Regions from separate parts of the Allobosea sp. GW821-FHT03A12 genome, predicted to be linked through region 2. Evidence: predicted binding sites of a transcription regulator. Region 2 holds the regulator's gene; each other region holds the start of a gene.
What was found. Region 2 encodes LexA, which represses DNA repair genes until DNA is damaged. Its sites were predicted from a motif close to TGTTCNNNNTGTGTTCNG; they were not measured.

Region 1: AC3WLC_RS01840 (helicase-related protein) is a predicted target of LexA. The motif match lies at 1,374-1,391, and genes of this name have one in related genera.
Region 3: uvrA (excinuclease ABC subunit UvrA) is a predicted target of LexA. The motif match lies at 1,172-1,189, and genes of this name have one in related genera.

The regions. Positions count from the first base shown of each region.
Region 1 covers NZ_JBYSVZ010000001.1:387,794-389,991, reverse strand. Annotated here, with positions in the region: gene AC3WLC_RS01840 (helicase-related protein) at 1-1,282, opposite strand, end outside; gene AC3WLC_RS01835 (TetR/AcrR family transcriptional regulator) at 1,647-2,198, shown strand, end outside.
Region 2 covers NZ_JBYSVZ010000004.1:594,232-596,429, reverse strand. Annotated here, with positions in the region: gene AC3WLC_RS17115 (ComEC/Rec2 family competence protein) at 1-961, shown strand, start outside; gene lexA (transcriptional repressor LexA) at 955-1,692, opposite strand; gene AC3WLC_RS17105 (molybdopterin molybdotransferase MoeA) at 1,796-2,198, opposite strand, start outside.
Region 3 covers NZ_JBYSVZ010000005.1:718,536-720,733, reverse strand. Annotated here, with positions in the region: gene AC3WLC_RS22095 (MFS transporter) at 1-1,148, shown strand, start outside; gene uvrA (excinuclease ABC subunit UvrA) at 1,340-2,198, shown strand, end outside.

The DNA.
Region 1 (2,198 bases), on a different contig from region 2:
GCGCCGACAGGGTATCGATCTCGCCGTCGACCCGGTCAAGCGCGGCGAGCTGGCCGGCATACCAGTCGGGATCGAGCCGGCCATGGCGCATCAGACGCAGATACAAGGTCGTCGCCAGCTCGGCATGCTGCATCGGCGCGATCTTGCGATAATCCGGCAGGCCACAGACCTCCCAGAGCCGCGACACCGCCGGCTTGCCCTGCGCCAGCCGCGAGACATCGTGGTCACGCGCCAGGATCTCCAGCGTCGTCATATCTTCGGCGATCAGCGCCCGGGTCAGCCCCTGCTCCTGCGGCTGGACGTTGAGGCTGTCGAGCAGCCCGGGGATCGAGCGCAGGTCGAGATCGGAATTGCGCCACTGCACCTGGCGGACCGATTCGAAGCGGTGATCCTCGATCGCCTCGACCAGCTCCTGATCGAAGGGCGGCGCGCGCCCGGTCGTGCCGAAGGTGCCGTCGCGCAGATGCCGCCCGGCGCGGCCGGCGATCTGGCCGAATTCGGCCGGGTTGAGCTTGCGATAGTGATGACCGTCGAACTTGCTGTCGCCGGCGAAGGCGATGTGGTCGACATCGAGGTTGAGCCCCATGCCGATCGCATCGGTGGCGACGAGATAGTCGACATCGCCCGACTGGTAGATCTCGACCTGGGCATTGCGCGTGCGCGGCGATAGCGCTCCCAGCACCACCGCCGCCCCGCCTTTCTGCCGGCGGATCAGTTCGGCGATGGCGTAGACCTCCTCGGCCGAGAAGGCGACGATCGCCGAGCGCCGCGGCAGGCGGGTGATCTTGCGGTCGCCGGCGAAGGAGAGCTTCGACAGGCGTGGCCGCGAGACGACATTGACGCCTGGGATGAGCTGCTCGATCAGCGGCCGCATCGTGCCGGCGCCGATCAGCATCGTCTCCTCGCGGCCGCGATGGTTGAGCAAACGATCGGCGAAGACATGGCCACGGTCGAGATCGGCAGCGAGCTGAATCTCGTCGATCGCGACGAAATCGACCGGGAGGTCGCGCGGCATCGCCTCGACCGTACAGACCCAGAAGCTCGGCCGCTCCGGCTTGATCTTCTCCTCGCCGGTGACGAGCGCGACGGCATGAGCCCCGACCTTGTCGACGACGCGTTGGTAGACCTCGCGCGCCAGGAGACGCAGCGGCAGGCCGATCATGCCGGTGGGATGCGCGACCATCCGCTCGATGGCGAGATGGGTCTTGCCGGTATTGGTCGGTCCGAGCACCGCCGTGACGCCGCGAGCGCGGAGCGAAGGCGGAAGGGAACGGGGTTGGATCAAGACGCTGGAGCTTTCCTGCAGCCTGCGCGGCGAAATGCCGAGCCAGCCCTAACGGGATGAGCTGCCCGAAGGCAACCCGATCCGTGAACAGAACGAGTCCGGAACGAAGCGAGGCCGAATCGCTGACTCCCGCAGAATCAGGTTTCGTTCACGGCGAGATATCGCGGCAAGCGATTCAAAAACCACAAGATTTTGAATCGACCTCATTTCCATCCTTCGCCGACTTGCGCGCGCGAGGGCCGCTTTCGCTCATGTAGGTCGTTCTGACGCCAGAACGAGAGGCAGGGTACAAGATCAGGACCGAGAACGCCTCATCGGGCTTCGCTTGACAATAATACGTACGTACGTATTATTGTCCGTCATGAGCAAGCCATCCCTTCGCCCCAACCTGATCGCCGCCGGCCACGACCTGTTCTGGCAGAACGGCTATGCCGCCACCGGCGTCCGCGAGATCGTCGCTGCGGCTGGCGCCAGCCCCGGCTCCTTCACCAATCACTTCGCCTCGAAGGAGGACTTCGCCGGCGAGGTGCTGGAGCGCTACTTCGCCTATGTCTGTGGACTGGTGGAGGAAGCACTCGCCGAGGACGGCCTGCCGCCGGCCGCCCGCCTGCGGCGCTATCTCGACATCATCACCGGCAAGCTCGAGGAGGCCGACTGGGCCCGCGGCTGCATGGTCGGCAATTTCAGCCTGGAGACCGCGCCGACCAGCGAGCCGCTACGCGAAAAGCTCGCGGACATCTTCGTGCGCTGGCGCCAGCCCTTCGCCGTCTGCATCGCGCAGGGCCAGGCGAGCGGCGAGATCACCGATGCCTTCAGCGCCGAGGACCTCGCAGACGTCCTGCTCGCCTCCTGGCAGGGCGCGATGCTGCGCATGAAGGTCGAGCACGATCCGGCTCCGCTCGACCGCTTCAAG
Region 2 (2,198 bases):
CTGGCCGCTGCGCCCGCTCTGGCTCTCGGCCGTCGGCATCCTCACCACCACCATGGTCGCCACCGCCGCGACGGCGCCCTATGGCGTCTATCATTTCCAGACCTTCAATCCGTTCGGCTTGCTCGGCAATGCGCTGGCGCTGCCCTTCGTCTCGCTGATCGTGATGCCGGCGGCGGTCTTCGGCGTGCTCGCCTATCCGTTCGGGCTTGACTGGCCGGCCTGGGCGCTGATGGGCTGGGCCTCGAGCTATGTGCTCCAGCTCGCCCATTGGGTCGCCGGCATCGACCGTTCGACCTTGGTGCTGCCGGCCTTCGGCCCGACCGCGCTGATCCTGTTCTCGCTGTCGCTGCTCTGGCTGACCCTGTGGACGACGGCGCTGCGTTTCCTCGCGGCGCTGCCACTGGTCGGTGGGCTGGCGCTGGCCTCGGCGCCGTCGCGGCCCGACATCCTGATCGAGCGCGACGGCTCGGGTGTGCTGGTGCGCGGGCCGGAGGGGAAGATGGTGCTGGCCGGCAAGCCGAGCCGCTTCGTGCTGATGCAATGGCTGCATGCCGACGGCGATTCACGCTCGCCTGATGATGTGGTGCTCCGCAATGGCGCCGCCTGCGATGCGCGCGGCTGCGTCATTCGCCTGCCGGATGGTCGCAGCGTCGCCTATACGCGCGATCGTATTGCCCTGGTCGAGGACTGCCAGCGCGCCGATCTCGTGGTGACCTCGCTCTATTGGACGGCACCTTGCGCCGCCCGCCTGATCGATCGCAGCGCGCTCGTCCGTGACGGCGCGACCGCCTACCACGCAGCCCGCGGCGGCTGGCGCGCGTTTACGGCCGACGAGGTCACGCGTCTTCGTCCCTGGACCAGGGTGCGGCCGGAACCGAGGCCGGCGCCGGAGCCCGCAGTTGCTCCCGCGCCGAGCCCCACAGCTGCAGAGCCGGCACAGGATCTGGAGGCGCTTCAGTAGCGCCGCATCAGGTTGACGAGCCGGCCCTGGATCTTGACCCGGTCGGGACCGAGCACGCGTGTCTCATAAGCCGGGTTGGCAGCTTCGAGCGCGATCGAGGAGCCGCGCTTGCGCAGCCGCTTCAGCGTCGCTTCCTCGTCGTCGATCAGGGCGACGATGATGTCGCCGGTATTGGCGGTGTCCTGCTTGCGGATCACGACGGTGTCGCCGTCGAGGATGCCGGCCTCGATCATCGAATCGCCGCGGACCTCAAGCGCGTAATGCTCGCCGCCGCCAAGCATGTCGGCCGGCATCGAGACGCTGTGGCTGCGTTCCTGGATCGCCGAGATCGGGGTGCCGGCTGCGATGCGGCCCATGACCGGGATCGAGACGGTCGAGCGCCCGCTCTCCTCGGCAGCCGGCGGGCGCGGCTTCGTCAGATTGACAGTCGGTGCTGGGGGCGGCGGAGTCTGGCCAAGGCCGCCCTGGACGATGGAGGGGCTGAAGCGGCCGCGCTGTGCCTGCGGCCCGCCGATGCCGTCCGGCATCTTGATGACTTCGAGGGCACGGGCCCGGTTCGGGAGCCGGCGAATGAAGCCGCGCTCTTCGAGCGCCATGATCAGCCGGTGGATGCCGGATTTGGAGCGCAGGTCGAGCGCATCCTTCATCTCGTCGAAGGAGGGCGGCACGCCGGATTCGCGCAGGCGCTCATGGATGAAGCGAAGCAGTTCGAACTGTTTGCGTGTCAGCATGGTCGCGCCGCTCGCCTCTCGGGCTGGAATCGAAACAAAGCACGAACACCATAGCTGTTCGCCTTGTGTTCCGCAAGGCGCTTCCTCCCGCAAGGTGAATGGATCAGCGCAGCCGGATGACGCGGCAGGGATCGCCTGACTTGGCCGGCTTGGCGAAAGCCGGGCGGATCACCAGCGCTTCGGCCCGCGACAGGTTCGCCAGCATCGAGGAATCCTGCTTGGCGAAGGGCCTGACGCGACGCTCGCCGCCTGCCGTCTCGATCGTGGCGCGCAGATAGTCCTGGCGCTCGTCATTGGCCGGCAGGTCGGTGGCGAGGATGGCGGGCTCGCTGCGATCGCGCTCGGGGTCGGCGATGCCGAGCAGAGCCTCGACCAGTGGCATTGCGAAGAGATGGCCGCAGACGATCGAGGAGACCGGGTTGCCGGGCAGGCCGAGCGCGACCATCGCGCCGAGCCGGCCCATCATCATCGGCTTTCCCGGGCGCATCGCGATCTTCCAGAAGCCG
Region 3 (2,198 bases), on a different contig from region 2:
GGCTGGCGCAGCTCATCTCCTGGGGCGTCTCCTACTACCTGGTCGGCGCCTTCGGTGAGCTGATCGGCAACGAGCTCGGCTGGTCGCAGGCGATCATCCATGGCGGGCTCTCGGCTGGCCTCTTGGTGATGGGCCTGACCTCCGGTGCGGTCGGCCACCTGATCGACCGCCATGGCGGCCGCACGGTGATGTGCGTGGGCTCGCTGCTCACGGCCGCCGGCTGCCTCGGCCTCGCCTTCGCTCATACGATCGCCGCCTATTACGCCGCCTGGATCTGCCTCGGCCTCGCCATGCGGCTTAGCCTCTACGACGCCGCCTTCGCCGCGCTGGCCCGGATCGGCGGCAGCGCCGCGCGCCGGCCGATCGCCCAGATCACCCTGCTCGGCGGCCTGGCCTCGACCGTGTTCTGGCCGCTCGGCCATGTGCTCGCCGAGCAATTCGGCTGGCGCGGGGCGCTGATCGCCTATGCCGGCTTTGCGCTGCTCACCTTGCCGCTGCATCTGACGCTGCCGACCGTCTCGGCGCGGCCTCTGTCCGATGCGGCTGCAGCGAAGCCCGTCGTCACGCTCAGCCCGGCCGATACCCGCTTCGCCGGCCTGCTCTACGCGCTGATCGTCACCTTCGCCGGCGTCCTCAATGCCGGCATGTCGGCGCATATGATCGGCATCCTCGCCGGGCTCGGCCTGCCGGCCGCGGTCGCGGTCTGGATCGGCTCGACGCGCGGCATCGGCCAATCGCTGGCGCGGCTCGGCGAGGTGCTGTTCGGGGCGAAGACCAGCCCGTTCGACCTCAACCTGATCGCCTGCCTGGTGCTGCCGCTCTGCTTCGTCGTCGGGCTCGCCGGCGGCGCCAGCGCCATCGCGGCGCTCGTCTTCGCCTTCTGCTACGGCGCCGGCAACGGCGTGCTGACGATCACGCGCGGCACGCTGCCGCTGATGCTGTTCGATCCGAAGAGCTATGGCGCCTATGTCGGCCGCCTGCTGGCGCCGGGCTTCTTCCTCTCGGCCGCCTCGCCGCTCGCCTATGCGCTGCTGATCGAGCGCTATGGCGCCTCGGCGGCGCTGATCCTGTCGGGGGCGCTGGCGCTGGCCATGCTGGTCTCGGCAATCCTGCTGCGGCGGCGCTTCCGCGGCCTGCCACGCTCCTGACAATCGCTGTCAGCACACCCCACAAGAACAATGCGGCAACATCGGCGGCTGCGTGCTACTCATGCCCGCCTCTCGCCCGGCCGCACTGGCATGGCCCGGCGATTGCCCTATCTGTACGGCTTAAGCTCAATTCGGACACCACCATGGCTCGCAAGACCACGCTCGCCGAACAGGCCGCGACGCTGGAAGACATGTTCGACCGCAACCGTGCGGCCGATCCGAACGCCCGTGTCATCTCGGTGCGCGGCGCGCGCGAGCACAATCTCAAGAACATCGACCTGGCGATTCCGCGCGACAAGCTCGTGGTGTTCACCGGCCTCTCCGGCTCGGGCAAATCCTCGCTCGCCTTCGACACGATCTATGCGGAGGGCCAGCGCCGCTATGTCGAGTCGCTCTCGGCCTATGCCCGCCAGTTCCTCGAGATGATGCAGAAGCCCGACGTTGACCAGATCGACGGGCTCTCGCCGGCGATCTCGATCGAGCAGAAGACAACCTCGAAGAACCCGCGCTCGACGGTCGGCACCGTCACCGAGATCCACGACTATATGCGCCTGCTCTGGGCCCGCGCCGGCATCCCCTATTCGCCCGCGACCGGCCTGCCGATCGAGAGCCAGACCGTGCAGCAGATGGTCGATCGCCTGGTCGAATTGCCGGAGAAGACGCGCGGCTACCTGCTGGCGCCGGTGGTGCGCGGCCGCAAGGGCGAGTTCCGCAAGGAGATGGCCGACTGGCTGAAGCGCGGCTTCCAGCGCGTCAAGGTCAATGGCGAGTTCTACGAGATCCCGGACGCTCCGGCGCTCGACAAGAAGTTCAAGCACGACATCGACGTGGTGGTCGACCGCATCGTCATCCGGCCCGATCTCGGCGCCCGCCTCGCCGACTCGCTGGAACAGGCGCTCGACCTCGCCGAGGGCATCGCCGTCTTCGAATATGCCGACGAGAAGGAGGAGAACGGCGAGGCTAAGCGCGTCACCTTCTCCTCCAAGTTCGCCTGCCCGGTCTCCGGCTTCACCATCCCCGAGATCGAGCCGCGCCTGTTCTCGTTCAACA